Regions from separate parts of the Massilia sp. Soil_C_3 genome, predicted to be linked through region 2. Evidence: riboswitches for the same ligand, from Rfam matches in the RefSeq annotation. Region 2 holds a riboswitch; each other region holds the start of a gene.

Region 1 (6,210 bases), on a different contig from region 2:
CGCGTTCGTCCGTGCCGGCCAGGCCCAGGGGCATCGAACCGATCGCGCCGGCATTGCCGAACTGGCCGCTGTGCGGCTCGCCGTCGATCACCAGGCCGCCGCCGACCAGGGTGTCGACGAACACGTACAGATAGCTTTTCAGCTTGCGTCCGCGGCCGGCCACCAGTTCGGCCACGCAGGCTGCGATCGTGTCCTTGGCGAAGTCGACGCGCAGCGGCGTCATGGCCTGCAGGCGCACGCGCACGTCGACCCGGCGCCAGGCTTTTGCCTCTTGCGGCAACAGGCTCTCCAGGCCGTGCCAGGTGCCCAGTGTGAGCGGGGCGGCCAGGCCGATGCCGGTCAGGCGAGGCGCCAGTTCCGGGCCGAGGAAGTCGTCCACCTCGCGCAGCCTCGCGTCGATGGCGGCGAACACCTGTTCCACCTCGGGGCTGGCGTAGGGCGTCGACGACTGCCAGCGCAGCGCGCCCGTGAAATCGAGCAGGACCACGTCCAGCGCGCGCCGGCCGATCTGGATCCCGATCGAGAACGCGCCTTCCGGATTCAGGGCGATCGGCTGCGACGGCTGGCCGACCTTGCCGCGCACCGCGTCGCGCTTGACCACCAGTTGCTCGTCCAGCAGGCGGTTGATGATCACCGAGGCGGTTTGGGTACTGAGCTTGGTCAGGCGCGCGACTTCGGCCTTGGGCAGGCTGCCATGGGTGCGGATCGCCTGTAGCACGACCCGCTCGTTGTACTCGCGCATGCCGACCTGGTTCGAGCCGACGCTGCGCAGCAGCGGCATGGTGGCGGGATCAAAGGCGGTAGGCGGTGCGTTATCGGGCGGCATGGCGCGGGCGTTCAAGGGGAGGGACGGCTGGAAGCCGCCAGTATAAATCCATTCCCGGTAAATAAACCCGTGCGATTTATTTTTCAGGGCAATCTCGATTGCGGAAGAAAAATAATGCGGTGACAACTGGTCGAACTTGGCGGTAGAATCGCGCCCAATCAAGTGAATGGTGCCTTCCTGCTCGTCTGCAGGGAGGTGAAACGGGAAGCCGGTGACGTGCGCGATAGCCATCGCGCGCCAGTCCGGCGCAGCCCCCGCTGCTGTAAGCCTGACGACTCCGATCGAACGCCACTGTGCCCTGTGCACGGGAAGGCAGGACCGGGGAAGGAAGACGGCGAGCCAGAAGACCGGCCATCCACGATGCATTCGTACGTCCCGGGGTGAGGGCGTGCCTGTTGGTTGTTCGCTGTTCCTTCTTTTGCTGCTCGTGCTATTCGCCTATGCGGTCGTGCGCCCTCGTGGCGTGCGCGCACGCGTCCCTGTTCATCGCGGAAGGATGGCGGCTGCCTGTTGTCATGCGCGCTTTGGCGCGCAGCTAAAAGGTCGACGTTCACATGAACACGCTTTTCCTTGTCCGCATCTGCGCCGCATTGGCGTTCCTGCTCGCCTGCGCTTCCAGCAGCGCCGCGACCCTGTTCGCCGTGGTCACCGAGCGCGCCGCGCCGGGCGCCATCGAGGCCGCTCACCGCCACCTGGCCAGCCATCCGCAAGACCGCATCCTGCTGCGTACCCCGGCCCAGCTGATGGCGGCCAGTGAGCGCGACGTGGCAAAGTGGATCGCCGGCGCCGACAGCATCCTGGCGGTATCGCTGTTCGGCGACCCGGCGCGCCGCATGAAGGATGCTCTGGCGCGGCACGCCAGGCCGGACACCGCGGTGCTGGCGCTGAACGGCGAGGCGACCCTGAACCTCATGACGCGCTCGCGTAACGGCAGCCTTGCCGGCTTCTCGCCCGAGCTGCTGCGCCAGCTGGCGGGCGAGGCGCCGCCGCCGGCCGCGTTGCAGGCGGCCGAGGCCGATCCCGCCGCCCGCCACTGGCTGGCCGCGCGCCGCGTGTGGCAGGCGGGCGGCGTCGACAACACCACGGAGCTGATGCGGCACCTGCTCGCGCCAGGCACGCCCCTGGCTGCTCCGCAGCCCGAGCCCACCCTGCGCCTGCGCGCGGGACAGCGCGAGCTGCAGGACGCCGCCGCCTGGGGCAATGCCTCGAAACTCGGCCTGCAGGACCGGCCGACCGTGGTCGTGCTCGACCTGGCGAATATGGATGGCGTGGTGCCCGCGGCGCTGTGCCGCCGCATCGAGGAGCTCGGCCAGCCCTGCGTGCAGCTGCTCACACGCTGGGGCGGCGCCTCGCGCGAAGCGCTCGAGCGCCTGCCGCAGCTGGTCGCGCCGGCCAAGCCTGCGGCGCTGGTGGTGCTGCAGGACTTCGTGGTTGGCGCCGCAGAGGGCCGTGCGGCGGTGGACGAAGCCTTCAAGCGCCTGGACATCCCGGTGTTCAAGGCGATCCGCCTGTCGGACCGCACAGCGATGCAGTGGCAGCTGTCGCCCGACGGCCTGCCGCCCGATTCGGTCCAGTACCGCGTGGCCCTGCCCGAGCTGCAGGGCATCAGCCAGCCAATGGTGGTGGCGGCCCTGGGCCAGCCCCAGCGCGACCGCCAGACCGGCATCGAGAACCGCCCGCCAGTACTGCTGCCGGCCGAAGTCGACCGCCTGTCGGGGCGCGTGGCGCGATGGCTCGCGCTGCGCGCCAAACCGAATGCCGACAAGAAGGTCGCGATGGTCTACTACAACCATCCGCCGGGCCGCCAGAACATCGGCGCCGACAACCTCAATGTGCCGGACTCGCTGTTCGAGATGCTGCATGCCCTCAAGGCCGCCGGCTACACGGTCGGCGAGCTGCCGGCCTCGCCCGAGGCGCTACTCGACATGATCATGGCGCGCGGCGTCAACCTGCCGGAAGACCGCGCCGCCCTGCGCGAGATGGCCGGCACCGTCAATGGCGTCACGGCGCAGGATTACGCGCGCTGGTTCGCGACCCTGTCGCCGCGGGTGCGGGGCGAGATGCAGGACGGCCTGCTGGGGCGCCTGCATGCCGACGTGCTGGCGGCCGAAAAGGCCGGCGAACGCGCGCTGGGCCGCAAGCAGGCCGAGACCGTGATCGAGGAGCTGCTGCACCTGGTCGAGGGCGTCGACCATCCGCAACGCGTCCAGGCCACGCGCGACCTGCATGCGCTGGAAGAGGGTTACTTTGCCTGCCTGGACGACGTCAAGCCACGTCCATGCCAGTCGCTTGCTCCCCTTTATCGACGCCTGATCGCCTACGGCATCGAAGGCATGCGCGGCTGGGGCCCTGCGCCGGGCAGGGTAATGGTCGATGGCGGCAAGATGCTGGTGCCGGGCCTGGTGTTCGGCAACGTCTTCATCGGCCCGCAGCCGCCGCGCGGCTGGGAAGTGGACGAGGAACTGCTGCACGCAAACACCAGCATCACGCCGCCGCACCAGTTCCTGGGCTTTTATCACTGGATCCGCGACCGCTTCAAGGCCGACGCCGTAGTGCACGTGGGCCGCCACTCTACCTATGAATTCATGCCGGGCAAGGCCGTCGGCCTGTCGAGCGACGACTATCCGAGCCTGATCGCGAGCGACCTGCCGGGCATCTACCCGTATATCGTCGACGGCGTCGGCGAAGGCACGCAGGCCAAGCGCCGCGGCCTGGCCATCATCGTCGACCACCTGACGCCGCCGCTGGCGACCACGCCGCTGTACGACGAGCTGCTGTCGCTGCGCCAGATCGTCGAGAGTTTCGAAGCCGCGTCGTCCGAATCGCTCAAGACCCAGGCCGCGCAACTGATGCGCGAGCGCGTCGTGGCCCTGAACCTGCGCGCCGAGCTCGAAGCGTCGATGTCCGACGTATTGGAGGTGCGCGGCATCGGCTTCGACGCCGCCGATGACGACCTGCTTGCGCACGAGATCGGCCACTATCTGACCAAGCTGCAAGAGAAATTCATGCCCCACGGCCTGCACGTGTTCGGCCGTCCATGGAGCCGCGAATCGCTCGACCTGATGCTCGATTCGATGAAGAAGAGCGGCATCAACGATCCCGACGTCGCGCACAAGCTGCGCGACTCGCCGCGGCGCGAGATGGCGGCGCTGCTGGCCGGCCTGGATGGCCGCTACATCGAGCCGGGCAAGGGCAACGATCCGCTGCGCTCGCCCGAGGCGCTGCCGACGGGCCGCAACTTCCACGCGGTCGACGGCGACATCCTGCCGACCCGCCTGGGGTTTGGCCTCGGCCTGCAGATGGCGGGGAAAGCCGCAGAAAGAGACAAAGTAGGCGAGGGCAGCGAAGGCATCATCCTGTGGGCGTCCGACGCCGTGCGCGACGAAGGCGTGATGGTCGGCTTCGCGCTGGCGATGATGGGCGCCGAACCGGTGTGGAATGCGCGCGGCATCGTCACCGACGTGAAACTCACACCGGGCGCCGTCCGGCGCGATGCGGTGGTCACCACTTCCGGCCTGTTCCGCGACCTGTACCCGAACCTGATCCGCCTGATCGACCGCGCCGGCCGGCTGGCGCTGGCGGCGTCGGCGCAGGCGCTGGTCGAGCAGGATCCATCGCTGCGCGAGGGCCTGCAGGCGGCGCTGGCGCCGATCGAAGGGGCTGTGTGGGGCAGCGAACCGGCCACGAGCAATCGCGTGGCGCGCGAATGGCTGACCCGCCAGCGCGCGCTGGCGGCGGGCGGCATGGCGGCGGGCGAAGCCGGGCAGGCGGCCGCGCTGCGCGTGTTCGGCGATGCGCCGGGCGCCTACGGCACTGGCGTGAACCGCCTGGCCGAGCGCTCCGGCGCCTGGCGCGAGCGCGAGGAGATCGGGCGCGCCTACCGCAACCGCATGGGCCATGCCTATGGCCTGGATGCCGAGGGCGCCTCGAGCCATCGCGCTTTCGACGTGGCGCTGGACGGCATCCACCGCACCTACCACGGCCGCGCCAGCAACCTGTACGGCCTGCTCGACAACAACGACGCCTTCGACTATCTGGGCGGCCTGTCGCTGGCGGTCGAGACGCGCACCGGGCGCGTGCCGGACGCGCTGATCCTGCAGCATGCGCAGCCGGGCCAGGCCGACGTCGAGCCACTCGCCAGCGCCTTGCTGGGCGAGCTGCGCGGACGCTTCCTGAACCCGGCCTGGCTGCGCCCGCTGATGGACAACGGTTATTCCGGCGCGCGCACCATGGGCCAGGAATTCATCGAGAACCTGTGGGGCTGGCAGGTGACGCGGCCCGACCTGGTCAAGAACTGGGCCTGGGACGAAGTCAAGGCCGTCTACTTCGACGACCGGCACCAGCTCGGCTTGCCCGAATTCCTGGGCCAGCGCCACAACGCGCACGTGAAGGCGCACATGCTGGCGGTGTTCATGGTGGCTGCCGAAAAAGGATTCTGGAAGACCGATCCCGAGACCATCCGCCGCATGGGTGGCGAACTGGCGCGCCTGGTGGCGGCCAACGGTCTGCCGGGTAGCGGCCATACGGCGCCCGATCACCCGATGTGGGGCTGGCTCGCGCCGCAACTGGATGGCGCGGATGCGCAAAAGCTCGGCGTGACGCTTGCCAAGGCGCGGGGCGAGCTGCTGCCGGCAGTGGCCACGTCCGTCCCTGCCGCCGCCGCCCCGGCGCAGCAAGCTGCAGTGCCTGACGCTGGTGAAGCGAGCGAACCGGCGCCACCTGCGCCTGCGCTGTTGCCTGAACCAATGCGTGTCTATGAACTGAAGCAGCAACCCGAACCCGCGCAGCCTCCTGCTTTGCGCATCGTGCAGGTGCTGGCCATCCTGGCCGCCTGCCTCGCCCTGTTCTCGCTCGGCCTGTGGCGCGGCCGGCATCTCCCTCAACCTCTCAGGAGTCATCCATGATCGAAACCCTCTCTTACGCCTGGCTGCACGACGCCGTCAGCTGGCTGCTCGCGCCATCCCTGGTGGCGTTGCTGGCCGGCTGTGCGATCGCATTGGTCGAATCCGGCATCGCCGTCGGCGAACGCTTCCACGGCCTGGCCAGGTTGCGCGACAGCGGCGATGTCGAGGCGGTGCAGCGCATTGCGCGCCACCGCCTGGAGCGCGCCGACCTGCTGGCGCGTATCCCCCCAATGCTGGGCCTGATGGCCACCATCATCCCGCTCGGACCGGGCCTGGCGGCGCTGGGCGAAGGCGATCCCGCCAAGCTGGCCAGCGCCGTCACCGTCGCCTTCGACGCCACCGTGCTGGGCCTGGTGGCCGGCATCGGCGGCCTGGTGATCGGCAAGCTGCGCCGCCGCTGGTACGAAGAGACGCTGGACGCGATGGAGCCGCAGCCATGAGTGGGCGCGGCAGACTGCGTCTCTACCGCCACCTCGACGC
Region 2 (6,210 bases):
AAGTACTGCTTGCGTTGTCGTAACGCGCACAAACTTGGGTACCCGCCTTCGCGGGTACGACGTTTTGAGGCAGCGGACTCTTCAAGCCTGCGGCGGCTCTCCGAACCTGAAACTCGACACCGCCAGATTCCCCATGAACGCGTCTTCATGATAAACGCAGGCCGCTGCCTCCTGTTCGGCCGCCCCCAATGCCACCATCAGCGGAATCAGGTGTTCCTCGCGCGGATGCGCCGCCCGTGCCTGCGGCGCCGTGTCCCAGCGCAGCAAGGCTTGTTCGCGTTGAGACGGATCCAGTTCGAGCAGCGCGTGCTGCAGCCAGCCATCGAAGGCCTGGGAGGCCTCGCGTCCGTTCGGCCCGAACTGGCGCAGGTTGTGATAAGACAGCCCGCTGCCGATGATCAGAATGCCCTCGTCGCGCAGCGGCGCCAGCGCGCGGCCCGCCGCCAGGTGGGTGGCCGGATCCAGGTCGCGCCGGATCGACAGCTGCACCACCGGCATGCGCGCTTCCGGATAGACCGGGTACAGCATCGAGAACGTGCCATGGTCGAAGCCGCGTTCGGCGTCCAGCGTGGCGGGGTGCCCCGCGGCCTCGAGCAGGTCGGCCACGCGCCGCGCCAGCGCCGGCTCGCCCGGCGCCGGGTACTTCACCTGATAGGTGTGCGGCGGGAAGCCGCCATAGTCGTAGATCATGCCGGGCGCCGTGCCCGACGACACCATGAACTGCGGCGTCTCCCAGTGGGCGGTCACGACCAGCACCGCGCGCACCGTTTCTCCCGCCTCTGCGCGCAGCGCGGCCAGTGAATTGGCCAACTGGTCATAGGCCGAACCGTACTGCTCGCGCATCCAGGGCCAGGGGCCGCCGCCGTGCGAAACGAAATAGGTGGGCAAGGTAAGTAAGCGCGCCATCATCGCTCCTCTTGAAGCACGAAAACAACGATGGTAGCCGATCCCGCGGCAAGCTGCCGGCGGCCGGGCAGGGGCGCACCTTGTCAAGGTATAATCGCCCCGTTTTGGTGCTCTCGCGCACACCCAGGTGCGCGAAGTTAAACGGGAAACACGACATGGCCGCGCCACGCGCCGTCATGGAAGTGTGCTGCCCCCGCAACGGTCAACAAGCGCCACGCCTGCATGTGCAGCGTGGCAGGCGGTCTCGATAACCACTGTGCATGCCGCGCAGGAAGGTGAGGCCGTCATGCTTGCCAGCCCGGATACCGGCCAAAGCAGGTGGAAGCGCCAGGCGTTTCCGTTGACTCTGGCCTGCGGGGACGCGGGCCGGTGCCTTTTATCGAGAACACATTCATCATGATTTTTGCAGCTGCACCGCGCCGCGCGCCACTCGCACTGGCTTGCGCCTTCGCCCTGTTTACGACTTATGCCGCCGCCCAGGACAGCGCGCAGTCCTCCCTGCCATCGGTCCTCATCACCGGCCCGCGCTTCCCGGCCCAGGCCACGCCGATCGGCGCCACCGTCATCACCGCCGAGCAGATCCGCAGCGCCGGCGCCACCGACGTCAATGCGGCGATCCGCAAGATCGGCGGCGTGTTCGGCCGCCAGAGCCTCGACGGCTCGTCCGACTTCGGCCTCGACCTGCGCGGCTTCGGCACCAATAGCGCCCAGAACACGGTGGTGCTGGTCGACGGCGTGCGCCTGAACGAGAACGAGCTGGCGCACACCGTGCTGTCGACCATTCCCGTGGACACGGTCGAGCGCATCGAGATCACGCGCGGCGGCAGCAGCGTGCTGTACGGCGACGGCGCGACCGGCGGCGTGATCAATATCGTCACCCGCCGCGGCGGCAGCGCCGGTACGCACGGTTCGCTGTTCGCCGAAGCCGGCCGCTTCGACCACCGCGACCTGCGCGCCTCGATCACCCACGGCGCCGGTCCATGGTCATTCGACGCCGCAGTGGCCGATCGCAGCACCGATAACTACCGCGACAACAACAAGTACGAACAGACCAGCTTCAGTGGCGGCGTGCAGTATGCGTATGCGCCTAACGGCCGCGCCGGCCTGCGTTTCGAAAGCTCGCGTTCCGACTCGCGCCTGCCAGGTTCGCTGAACGAAGCGCAATTCCTGAGCATTCCAACCCAGAGCAACAAGCCGAAGGATTACGGCTCGCTCGACACCGACCGCGTGACCGCCTTCGTCGAGCACCGCATCGGCGCGTTCGACCTGGCGGCCGAGCTGTCGCACCGCGAACGTGAAGTCTCGTCCACCTACGATTTCGGCGCGCCGTCGACGTCGGTCTACGGGGCAGAGCAGACCCAGTTCTCGCCGCGCGTGCGCCACACGGCTGATTTCGGCGACAAGCGCAACGAGTTCGTCACCGGCATCGACCTGATCCGCTGGGAGCGCGACGTCGCCTCCGATTTCTCGGCCGGCTCCGCGCGCCAGGACTCGAAAGCCTTCTACCTGCGCGACGAACTGCTTTGGCACGCGCCGCACAATGCCCGCCTGGCGGTCGGCGGCCGTCATGAACGCTTCGAGAAGGACTACAGCGACCCATTGGCTTTCCCGGCTGTCCTTGGCGAGCACCGCAAGCAGTCGCTCAACGCCTGGACCGTGGAAGGCAGCATCGACGTGATGCCGCAGGTAACCGTGTTCGCCAAGGCCGGCCGCAGCTATCGCATCGCCAACATCGACGAGAACTCCTACCGTTCGACCCTGGACGTGCTGGAGCCGCAAACCTCGCGCGACCTGGAGCTGGGCGTGGTCGCCGGCACCGAGGCGCGTAAAGCGACTGCGCGCGTGTTCCGCCACCGCCTGACCAACGAGATCTACTACGATCCGACCATCGGCTTTGGCGCCAACACCAACCTGGATCCGACCCGCCGCCAGGGTGTGGAACTGGAAGGGCAGGCGACCTTCGCCGACGCCTGGCGCCTGACCGGCTCGTGGCAATACGTGCAGGCCGAGTTCCGCGACGGCCCCAACGCCGGCCGCGAGATGGTGCTGGTGCCGAAGCACGTCGTCACCGCACGCCTGGCCTGGACGCCGGGCGACGGCCAGACCGCCGACATCGGCGCCCAGTGGGTCGACAGCCAGCGCTACGGCAACGACTTCACCAACGGTTGCAGCACCCGCATTCCATCGTTCACCACGATCGACGCCCGCTATGCGCGCCGCTTCGGCCCGTGGGAAGTGGCGGTGTCGGGCCTGAACCTGGCCGACCGCCAGTACTACAGCCAGGCCTTCAGCTGCCGTGACGGCATCTATCCGAGCGACGGCCGCCAACTGAAACTGTCGCTGCGCTTCGATTTCTGACGCCATGCAGCGTCTGATCGGGTTGGTGCTGGCGGTGCTGCCGGCCTTCGCCGGCGCCAGCGTCACGGTGGTTGACGACGTCGGCCGCACGGTGACGCTGGCGCAGCCGGCCCGGCGCGTGGTGTCGCTGGCGCCGCACGTCACCGAGCTGCTGTACGCGGCCGGCGGCGGGGCGCGCGTGGTCGGCGCCGTCAACTATAGCGACTACCCGGAGGCAGCCAAGAAGCTGCCCCAGGTGGGCAGTTATAACAAGCTCGACTTCGAGCGCGTGCTGGCGCTCAAGCCCGACCTGGTCGTGGTCTGGCACAGCGGCAACCCGACGCGCCAGGTCGAGCAGCTGGAGCGGCTCGGGATCCCGGTTTACCACAGCGAGCCGGGGCGGCTGGTCCAGATCGGCGACAGCCTGCTGCGCCTGGGCCGGCTGCTCGGCACCGAACCGGCGGCGCAGGCGGCGGCGCGCGACTATGGCGACCGGATCGCGGCGCTCGAGGCGCGCTACGCCAGCCGGCCGCAGGTAGGCGTGTTCTACCAGGTGTGGCCGCGGCCGCTCTACACGCTCAATGACGACCACATCGCCAGCGACATGATGCGCCTGTGCGGCGGCCGCAATCTGTTCGGCGCGGTGAAGACGATCGCGCCCGAGGTCGGCGTCGAGGCGGTGATCGAGGCCGATCCCGAAGTCATCCTGGTCGGCGGGCGCGCCAAGCCCGACGATCCGGGCGGGAAGATGTGGCAGACGTTCAAGGGCATGACCGCTGTCCGGCGTGACAATATCTTCACGATCGATGGCGATTTGACCAACCGGGCGGGGCCGCGTACGGCCGAGGGTGCGGCGCAGTTGTGCGCGATGCTCGAACAGGCGCGCGGGCGCCGGCCCCGGTGACTTGACTATTCACGCCGCCGGCGTAGATTGAAAGTCACCACGCTCTTTGTTTCAGCCGTAAGCAAATGCAAAAAATCGTGCTCCTGGGACAGGGGAACCGCAAAAAGTGGTAATCTCGCGGTCGTTCGTTCATTCTTTTGGAAGGATTTTATGCGCACCCTGCGTTTCGCCCTCGTTGCCGCCGCCCTGGTTGCCGGTTTCGCCAATGCTTCGCCAACCGATCCACGCGTCGGCGCCGAATACACCGTGCTCGCGAGCCCGCAGCCGACCCAGACCGTGGGCAAGAAGGTCGAAGTGGTCGAGTTCTTTGCCTACCACTGCGGCGCGTGCAATGCGTTCGAACCAAGCCTGGTGAACTGGGTCAAAAAGCAGGGCGACAACATCGTGATGCGCCGCATCCCGCTGCCGTTCCAGGGCGCCAGCGATCCTGAGGCACGCCTGTTCCTGACGCTCGACGCCATGGGCAAGCTGGAGGAGTACCATCATCGCGTGTTCCGCGCCGTGCACGTCGAGCGCAAGCGCCTGACGAAGGACGACGACATCATCGCCTGGGCCACCTCGAACGGCCTCGACAAAGCCAAGTTCCTCGAAGCGTGGAACTCGTTCGGCGTGCAGACCAAGCTCAAGCGCCTGCCGCAGATCGCCGAAGCGTACAAGGCGAGCAGCACCCCGACCGTCGTGATCGACGGTAAATACGTCGTGTCGCCGGCAACGGTGGCGCAGTCCAACAAGATCCAGGACATGGGCCAGCTGATGACGGCGACCGGCCAGGTTCTCGATGCACTGGTGGCGAAGGCAGCCAAGGAAAAATGAGCGAGAAAGTCGAAGGCGAGATCCTCAAGATTTACGAAGGGTCCCGACCCAAAGAGGAAAACTTGTTCGAGACCAGTAACGTGAATCACGTCGCGTGGGCGCTCGCGCTCATCTTCGTCCTGACGACCGTCTGGCTCGGCATTGCGCTCGTTAATGCCGAAAACCAGCGCCATGCGATGGCCTCGAACCTTTGTCCCGATCAAGTGTTCAAACAGGGGTTCGACAAGAAGTGCCTGCTGACCGTGCGCTCACGCGATCACTGGTGGGAGCATCTGTGGTACGGCGCGACCCATGTGCGCGCCCGGCCCGATCACGACGGCCGGATCGATACCCGGAAATGATACTAGACGGTAAGACAAGACGGCGTCCCCAGTGGACGCCGTTTTCACGTCCGGATGCGCGTCAAGTGCTTTCCAGGTGCGGGCGGGGGCTACGGGCGCTCCAGCGCCGCAGGGCCACCGAGGCCCAGGCCGTCAGCAGGCCCCCAACCACCAGCACCAGCCGGGTATCGATCAGCGTGAGCACGGCGCCGGCCAGCGCCATCAGGATATTCGCCAGGCAAAAGATCGTGGACAGCAGGGCCATGACCGAACCCTGGCCGTGCTGCGCGAACTCGTCGGCCGACCAGGTTTGCAGGGCGGTGTTGTAGAAGGCGTGGGGCGCGCCGAACAGGACGATGCCGGCGATGCCGACCCACAGGTTGCCGAAGCCCACGCACAGCACCGCGGCGGCGGCAATGGCCGCGTACCAACCGGCGCGCAGGCGGCCCTCGACCCGGCTGGCATGGCCGGCGAACAGGGCGGCCGTGGTCATCAGCGCGCACATGCCCATATTGACGATGGCAATCTGGCGCGCATCGTAGCCGCCCACGTCCACCAGCCACAGTGGAAAGAATTCATACAGCGCGGCGACGCCGCAGCAATATGCCAGGTGCACCGTGAACAGGGTGCGCAGCGGCGCATGGCGCAGCAGGGTGAGCGCGTGGCGGTCGCGCGCCACCGCCCACCACCGGTGCGAATGCGGCGGCGCCGGCGTGGATGGGATCGACGCCAGCACGCCTACCGTCCCCAGCAGCAGGGCCCCGGCGGCGATATAGAAAGGCAACTCCGGGCCGAAGGCCATGGTGAAGCCGGCCAGCAGCGGGCCGACCAGCCAGCCGAGGTTGAACGAGCCGTTCAGCCATGACAGCGCGTGGTTGCGCAGCGGTCCCTTGATGCGCTCGATGACCAGCGCCCGCATCACCGCGCCAT
Region 3 (6,210 bases), on a different contig from region 2:
ACGCCGCCCTCTCCCAGTCCCTGGCGGACGCCATCAATAACAAGACCAAGCCGCTCGGCAGCCTGGGACGACTGGAATCGCTCGCCGCCCAGCTGGGCCTGATCCAGCGCTCGACCAAGGTCAGCATCGACCGGCCCGCGATCCTGGTGTTCGCCGCCGACCACGGCGTCGTGGCCGAAGGGATCTCCGCCTTCCCGCAAGACGTCACCTGGCAGATGGTCGAGAACTTCCTGGGCAACGGCGCCGCCATCAATGTGTTCGCGCGCCAGAACGGCTGCGCACTGCACGTGGTCGACGCCGGCGTGAACCACGATTTCGGTGACCGCGCGGGCCTCGTGCATCGCAAGGTCGCCAATGGCACCCGCAACTTCGCGATCGAACCCGCCATGACGGCGCAGGAATGCGCGACGGCGCTCGAACACGGCATGGCCTTGGCGCGCGACCTGCCCGGCACCGTGGTCGGCTTCGGCGAGATGGGCATCGGTAATACGACGTCCGCCGCGGCCCTCATGCACACGCTGACCGGACAGCCCCTGGCGCGCTGCGTCGGCGCCGGCACCGGCCTCACGCTGGACGGCATTCGCCACAAGGCCGACGTCGTCGCGGCAAGCGTGGCCCGTCACGCCCATGCCGTGCAGCCGCTCGAGGTGCTGGCCACCTTCGGCGGCTTCGAGATCGCGATGATGGCCGGCGCCATGCTCAAGGCGGCTGAGCTGCGCAAGGTGCTGCTGATCGACGGCTTCATCGTCACCAGCGCGCTGCTGGTCGCCGCGCGCCTGCAGCCGAACATCCTCGACTACTGCGTGTTCTCGCACTGCTCGGGCGAGCATGGCCATGCCCTGCTGCTCGAGGAGCTCGGCGCCCGCCCGCTGCTCGACCTCGGCCTGCGCCTGGGCGAAGGCACCGGCAGCGCGCTCGCCCTGCCCCTGCTGCACGCCGCCGCCAACTTCCTGAACGAGATGGCCACCTTCGCCTCGGCGCAAGTGAGCGAACGCTCGGCATGACGCACCAGCTGCGCCTGTTCTTCATCGCGCTGCAGTTCTTCACGCGGCTGCCGATTCCGCGCTGGGTGGGCTTCGAACCGGCCTGGTTGAACCACGCGTCGCGCTACTTCCCGCTGGTCGGCGTGGTGGTGGGCGTCATCGGTGCGGCGGTGTATCTGGTGGCGGCGCAGTGGTTGCCGGCGGCGGTGGCGGCCGTGCTGTCCACCGCCGCCACGATCTACATTACCGGCGCATTCCATGAAGACGGCTTCGCCGACACCTGCGATGGCCTGGGCGGCGGCATGACGAAGGAACGCGCGCTAGAGATCATGAAGGACTCGCGCGTCGGCGCCTATGGCGCGATCGGCATCGTGTGCATGCTCGGCGCGAAGTTGGCCGCGCTTGCCAGCCTGCCGCCAGCCAGCGCCATCGGCGCCCTGTTGCTGGCTCATCCGCTCTCGCGACTGGCCGCCACATCCCTGATCTGGCAGATGGAATACGCCCGCTCCGAGGGCAAGGCCAAGCCGCTGGCGGTGCGCATGAGCGACCGGGAATTCGGCATCGCCACGCTCACCGTGCTGCTGCCCGCGCTCGCGCTGCTGGCCTTCGGCTTGCTCGACCTGGCCGCCGTCGTCGCCGCGACCGTCGCGGCGCTTGGCGCAACCTGCTGGCTCGCGCGTAAATTCACGCGGCGCTTGCAAGGCTATACCGGCGATTGCCTCGGCGCCGTGCAGCAGCTGGCAGAAGTAGCCATCTATATCGCGGTGCTCGCCACGCTCGGACACGGCGCGCTGGACTGATGCGTATTTACCTGGTGCGCCACCCGCGGCCCGAGGTGCCGGCCGGGCACTGCTACGGTCGCAGCGACCTTGCGGCGAACGAAGCCGACGTCGAACGGGTGCTGGCCACATTGGCGAGCCAGGGGCTGCCCGGCGCGATGCCGGTCTACGCCAGTCCACTCGCACGCAGCGCGGTCCTGGCCCAGCGGCTCTCACCAGCGCCAACCTTCGACGCGCGCCTGGCCGAGATGGACTTCCGGGCCTGGGAAATGCGTAGCTGGGACGACATCCCGCGCAGCGAGATCGACGCCTGGAGCGCCGACCTGCTGCACTACCGTCCCGGCGGCGGCGAAAGCGTGATGGACGTGGCCGCGCGCGTGGCCGGTTTCGATGCCGACATCCGGCGCGAAGGGCATGCGCAGGCCCTCATCGTTTGCCACGCCGGCACCATGCGCCTCATGCACTCGCTGCACCTCGGCGGCAAGCTGGTCGATGCCGCGCTGCGCGCCGCCCAGGCGCCACACCGGATTGACTACGGCGAAGTGATGATGCTGGAAACCTGACAACGCCTTATAATGAGCGCGTTTTGGTGCTCGCGCCTGCGTTCGCAGTCGCAGTTAAACGGGAAACACGAAGCCCCATCAAGGGCCAACGTGTGCTGCCCCCGCAACGGTAAGCAAGTGCCGCATGCTCTCCACGAGCCATGCGGCAAACCGCCCCCTCATACCACTGTGCGCATGCATGGGAAGGTCGGACGGCCATACTTGTCAGCCCGGATACCGGCCAAAAGGTGGCGTCGCTTCGCGCGATGCCGTTCAATCTGGCCTACGGGGACGTCGGCTGGTTGCCTTTGATAAGAAACAGTTCATGAACTTTCCAGTAACCCGGCAAGCCGCCGCGGTCTCGCTCGCCCTCGCCGTCATCTCGTCCGCCGCTTTCGCCGACGCTCCTTCACCTGACGCCATCCCCACCGCCGACACCGTCGTCGTCACCGCGACCCGCAGCGCGCAGCGTGCCGCCGACGTCATCGCCGACACCACGGTCATCGATGCCGAGGAAATCGCGCGCTCGGGCGCCGGTTCGGTGGCCGACATCCTGCGCCGCCAGCGCGGCATCGAAATCTCGCGCAACGGCGCGGCCGGCACCACCACAAGTGTCTTCATCCGCGGCGCCAACGCCAACCAGTCCGTGGTCCTGGTCGACGGCGTGCGCTTCGGCTCGGCCACCACCGGCACGGCCAGCTGGAACGCCATCCCGCTGGGCGCCATCGACCGTATCGAGATCGTCTACGGACCGCTCAGCACCCTGTACGGCGCCGACGCCGTCGCCGGCGTGATCCAGATCTTCACCCGCAAGGGCGAAGGCGCCCCGGTTGTCACCGGTTCGGTGGGCGTGGGCAGCAACGCCACCCGCCAGGCCGATGCTGGCATCTACGGCAGCAGCGGCGGCCCGAACGCCATCAGCTACGCCTTCGGCGCCGGCTACGAGGACTCGGACGGCTTCTCGTCCACCCGCCCGGGCGCCTCGGGCTACAACCCGGACGAAGACGGCTACCGCCGCCGCAACGCCAACGGCCGCGTGACGATGGCGCTCGCACCAGGCCACGAGATCGGCGCCCAGTTCCTGGTCAGCCGCCTGTTCAGCCAGTACGACAGTGGCACCGCCAACTACGACGTCCACAGCGACAACGACCTGAACACCGCCGCGGTCTTCATGCGCAACCAGGTCCTGCCGAACTGGCACAGCACGCTGCAGTACGCGCGCTCGGAAGACAAGTCGGGCAACTTCACCAACGCGACGCCATCCGGCGCCAGCCAGATCGATACCCAGCAGGATGAGTTCAGCTGGCAGAACGACATCGCCATCGGCCGCGACACGCTGCAGCTGCTGTACACGCACCGCAAGGAAGAAGTGCCGTCGATGGGGCGCTCGCGCATTACCAACTCGTATGCGGCCGCCTACTCGGCCAAGCGCGGCGCCCACCTGGTCGACGTCAGCGCGCGCCACGACCGCTCGGTCTACGGCAGCAAGAACACCGGCGCCGCTGGCTACGGCTATGACTTCGGCAACGGCCTGCGCGCCACCGCCAGCGTCGGCACGAGCTTCCGCGCTCCGACCTTCAACGAGCTGTACTTCCCCGGCTACGGCCTGGAAACCAACAAACCCGAAAAAGGCCGCAACCGCGAAGTGGGCCTGCGCTACGACGGCAACGGCTACCAGCTGGACGCGACGTACTTCCACAACCGCCTGACCGACATGATCGTGTCGAGCACCCCATGCCCGGATGGCGTCAACAAAAGCTGCGCCTACAACGTCAACGAAGGCTTGCTCGAAGGCGTCTCACTGGCCGGCAGCACCCGCCTGATGGGCGTCGACCTGCGCGCCAGCCTCGATTGGCAGGATCCGCACGACGAGACCACCGGCAAGCAACTGCAGCGCCGTGCGAAGAAGCACGCCAACTTCGGCGCCGACTACACGATCGGCACGCTCAAGACCGGCGTTGAACTGACCGTCTCGGGTGAACGCTTCGATGACGCCGCCAACAACCGTCGCCTGGGCGGCTACGGGCTGCTGAACCTGCACACGACCTGGCAGTTCACGCCCGACTGGTCGCTGCTGATGCGCCTGGATAACGTCGCCGACAAGCAGTACGAGATCGCGCGTAACTACGGCACCAGCGGCCGCACCTGGTTTGCGGCCCTGCGCTACGGCATCCGTTAAGCTATAACCCCTGCCCGCGGCAACCAGGCCGCGGGCATCCGATCAATCGACAGGGCCAGCATGCAAGCATCCGTCCCGCCGCTACGCCAGCGCGCCACGTTCATCGTTGGCGCCATGCTGGCGTTTTCCATTGCCACCCTGCTGTTCGCGGGCATGACCGGATCGATCCGGGTGCCGCTCGACGACATTCCCGACGCCCTGCGCCAGCTCGCCGGCGGCCAGCCCGATTCGCTCTCCGCCTCGCTGCTCGAACTGCGCGCCAGCCGCGCGCTGGTGGCGTTCGCGACCGGCGGCGCGCTGGCCCTGGCCGGCCTCATGATGCAGGCGCTGTTGCGCAATCCCCTGGCCGACCCGTATGTGCTGGGCGTCTCGTCCGGCGCCTCGGTCGGCGCCCTGCTGGCGCTGCTCCTGATGGCCTCCACGCTGATGGTCGACATCGCCGCGCTGGCCGGCGCCATCGGCGTGGCCATGCTGCTCTACCTGCTGGCCCGGCGCGGCTTGCGCGGCGACCAGGCGCTTGACTCCGGCGCCTCGATGCTGCTGCTGACCGGCGTGATCGTCTCGGCCCTGTGCGGCTCGGTGGTCACCCTGATGCTGTCGATCGCGCCCGAGGGACGCCTGCGCAGCATGATCTTCTGGCTGATCGGCGACCTGGCCGGCGCGCCGCTTCGCCTGCTGCCCTGGCTGGTACTCGGCGGTTGCCTGCTGTTCGCCATGCGCAATGCGCGCGCCATGAATATGGTCGCGCTGCACGCAGAGAATGCGGTGACCCTGGGCGTGCGCGTCGGCGCGCTGCGCAAGGGCCTGTTCTTTATCTCGGCGCTGCTCACTGCGAGCGCGGTCACCAGCGCCGGCTCGATCGGCTTTGTCGGCCTGATCGTGCCGCATGCCTGCCGCTTCGCCTTCGGGCCCGACCACCGGGTGCTGATCCCGGCCGTGGTGCTGGCCGGCGGCGCCTTCCTGGTGTTGTGCGATACGCTGGCGCGCACCATCATCGCGCCGCAGCAGCTGCCGGTCGGCGCCATCACGGCAATGATCGGCGCGCCGGTCTTCCTCTACCAGCTGCACCGCCTGCGCAAATGAACTCAATCTCCACCCACGACCTGCTGCTGTCCATCGGCCAGCGCACCCTGGTGCGGGGCCTCGACTGGACCGCGCGCGCCGGCGAATGCTGGAGCATCATCGGCCGCAACGGCGCCGGCAAGAGCACCTTGCTGCGCACGCTGGCCGGGCTGCAGCAGCCGAACGGCGGATCGGTGCAAGTGAACGGCCGCGCCGTGGCGGACTGGCCGCTGACCGAACTGGCGCGCGAGCGCGCCTTCCTGGCCCAGTCGCGCCACGACGCGTTTGCCTATACGGTGCTGGAGAGCGTGCTGTCGGCGCGTCACCCCTACCACGCCAACCGCTACTGGGAGGGCAGCGACGACCATCAAGCCGCCCTGCTGGCCCTGGCGTCGATGGAAGTGGACGACCTGGCCGCGCGCGACGTGCGCACCCTGTCCGGCGGCGAGCGCCAGCGCGTGGCGATCGCCGCCCTGCTGGCGCAGCAGACGCCGCTGCTGCTGCTCGACGAGCCGGCCAACGCGCTCGACCTGGCGCACCAGGTGAGCGTGATGGGCCTGCTGGCCCGCCTGTGCCGCGAACAGAACCGCACCGTGGTCATGATCGGCCACGACCTGAACCTGGCCAGTCGCATTTCTACCCATGCACTATTACTGATGGGTGAC

The links. A riboswitch is a leader RNA that binds a small molecule or an ion and turns the genes downstream of it on or off. The one in region 2 is predicted to bind cobalamin.
Region 1: it holds a riboswitch for cobalamin, as region 2 does, so the genes downstream of both, AC3A6F_RS21060 (cobaltochelatase subunit CobN) here and AC3A6F_RS04000 (TonB-dependent receptor family protein) in region 2, are expected to answer to the same signal.
Region 3: it holds a riboswitch for cobalamin, as region 2 does, so the genes downstream of both, AC3A6F_RS25135 (TonB-dependent receptor domain-containing protein) here and AC3A6F_RS04000 (TonB-dependent receptor family protein) in region 2, are expected to answer to the same signal.

Annotation. Positions count from the first base shown of each region.
Region 1 covers NZ_JBDGJG010000010.1:144,109-150,318, forward strand. Annotated here, with positions in the region: gene AC3A6F_RS21055 (ROK family transcriptional regulator) at 1-826, opposite strand, end outside; cobalamin riboswitch at 977-1,196, shown strand; gene AC3A6F_RS21060 (cobaltochelatase subunit CobN) at 1,381-5,730, shown strand; gene AC3A6F_RS21065 (MotA/TolQ/ExbB proton channel family protein) at 5,727-6,170, shown strand; gene AC3A6F_RS21070 (DUF2149 domain-containing protein) at 6,167-6,210, shown strand, end outside.
Region 2 covers NZ_JBDGJG010000002.1:232,503-238,712, forward strand. Annotated here, with positions in the region: gene AC3A6F_RS03995 (DODA-type extradiol aromatic ring-opening family dioxygenase) at 82-906, opposite strand; cobalamin riboswitch at 995-1,234, shown strand; gene AC3A6F_RS04000 (TonB-dependent receptor family protein) at 1,303-3,264, shown strand; gene AC3A6F_RS04005 (cobalamin-binding protein) at 3,269-4,147, shown strand; gene AC3A6F_RS04010 (thiol:disulfide interchange protein DsbA/DsbL) at 4,298-4,960, shown strand; gene AC3A6F_RS04015 (hypothetical protein) at 4,957-5,301, shown strand; gene AC3A6F_RS04020 (MFS transporter) at 5,363-6,210, opposite strand, start outside.
Region 3 covers NZ_JBDGJG010000017.1:332-6,541, forward strand. Annotated here, with positions in the region: gene cobT (nicotinate-nucleotide--dimethylbenzimidazole phosphoribosyltransferase) at 1-1,004, shown strand, start outside; gene AC3A6F_RS25125 (adenosylcobinamide-GDP ribazoletransferase) at 1,001-1,783, shown strand; gene AC3A6F_RS25130 (histidine phosphatase family protein) at 1,783-2,325, shown strand; cobalamin riboswitch at 2,333-2,564, shown strand; gene AC3A6F_RS25135 (TonB-dependent receptor domain-containing protein) at 2,630-4,483, shown strand; gene AC3A6F_RS25140 (FecCD family ABC transporter permease) at 4,544-5,566, shown strand; gene AC3A6F_RS25145 (ABC transporter ATP-binding protein) at 5,563-6,210, shown strand, end outside.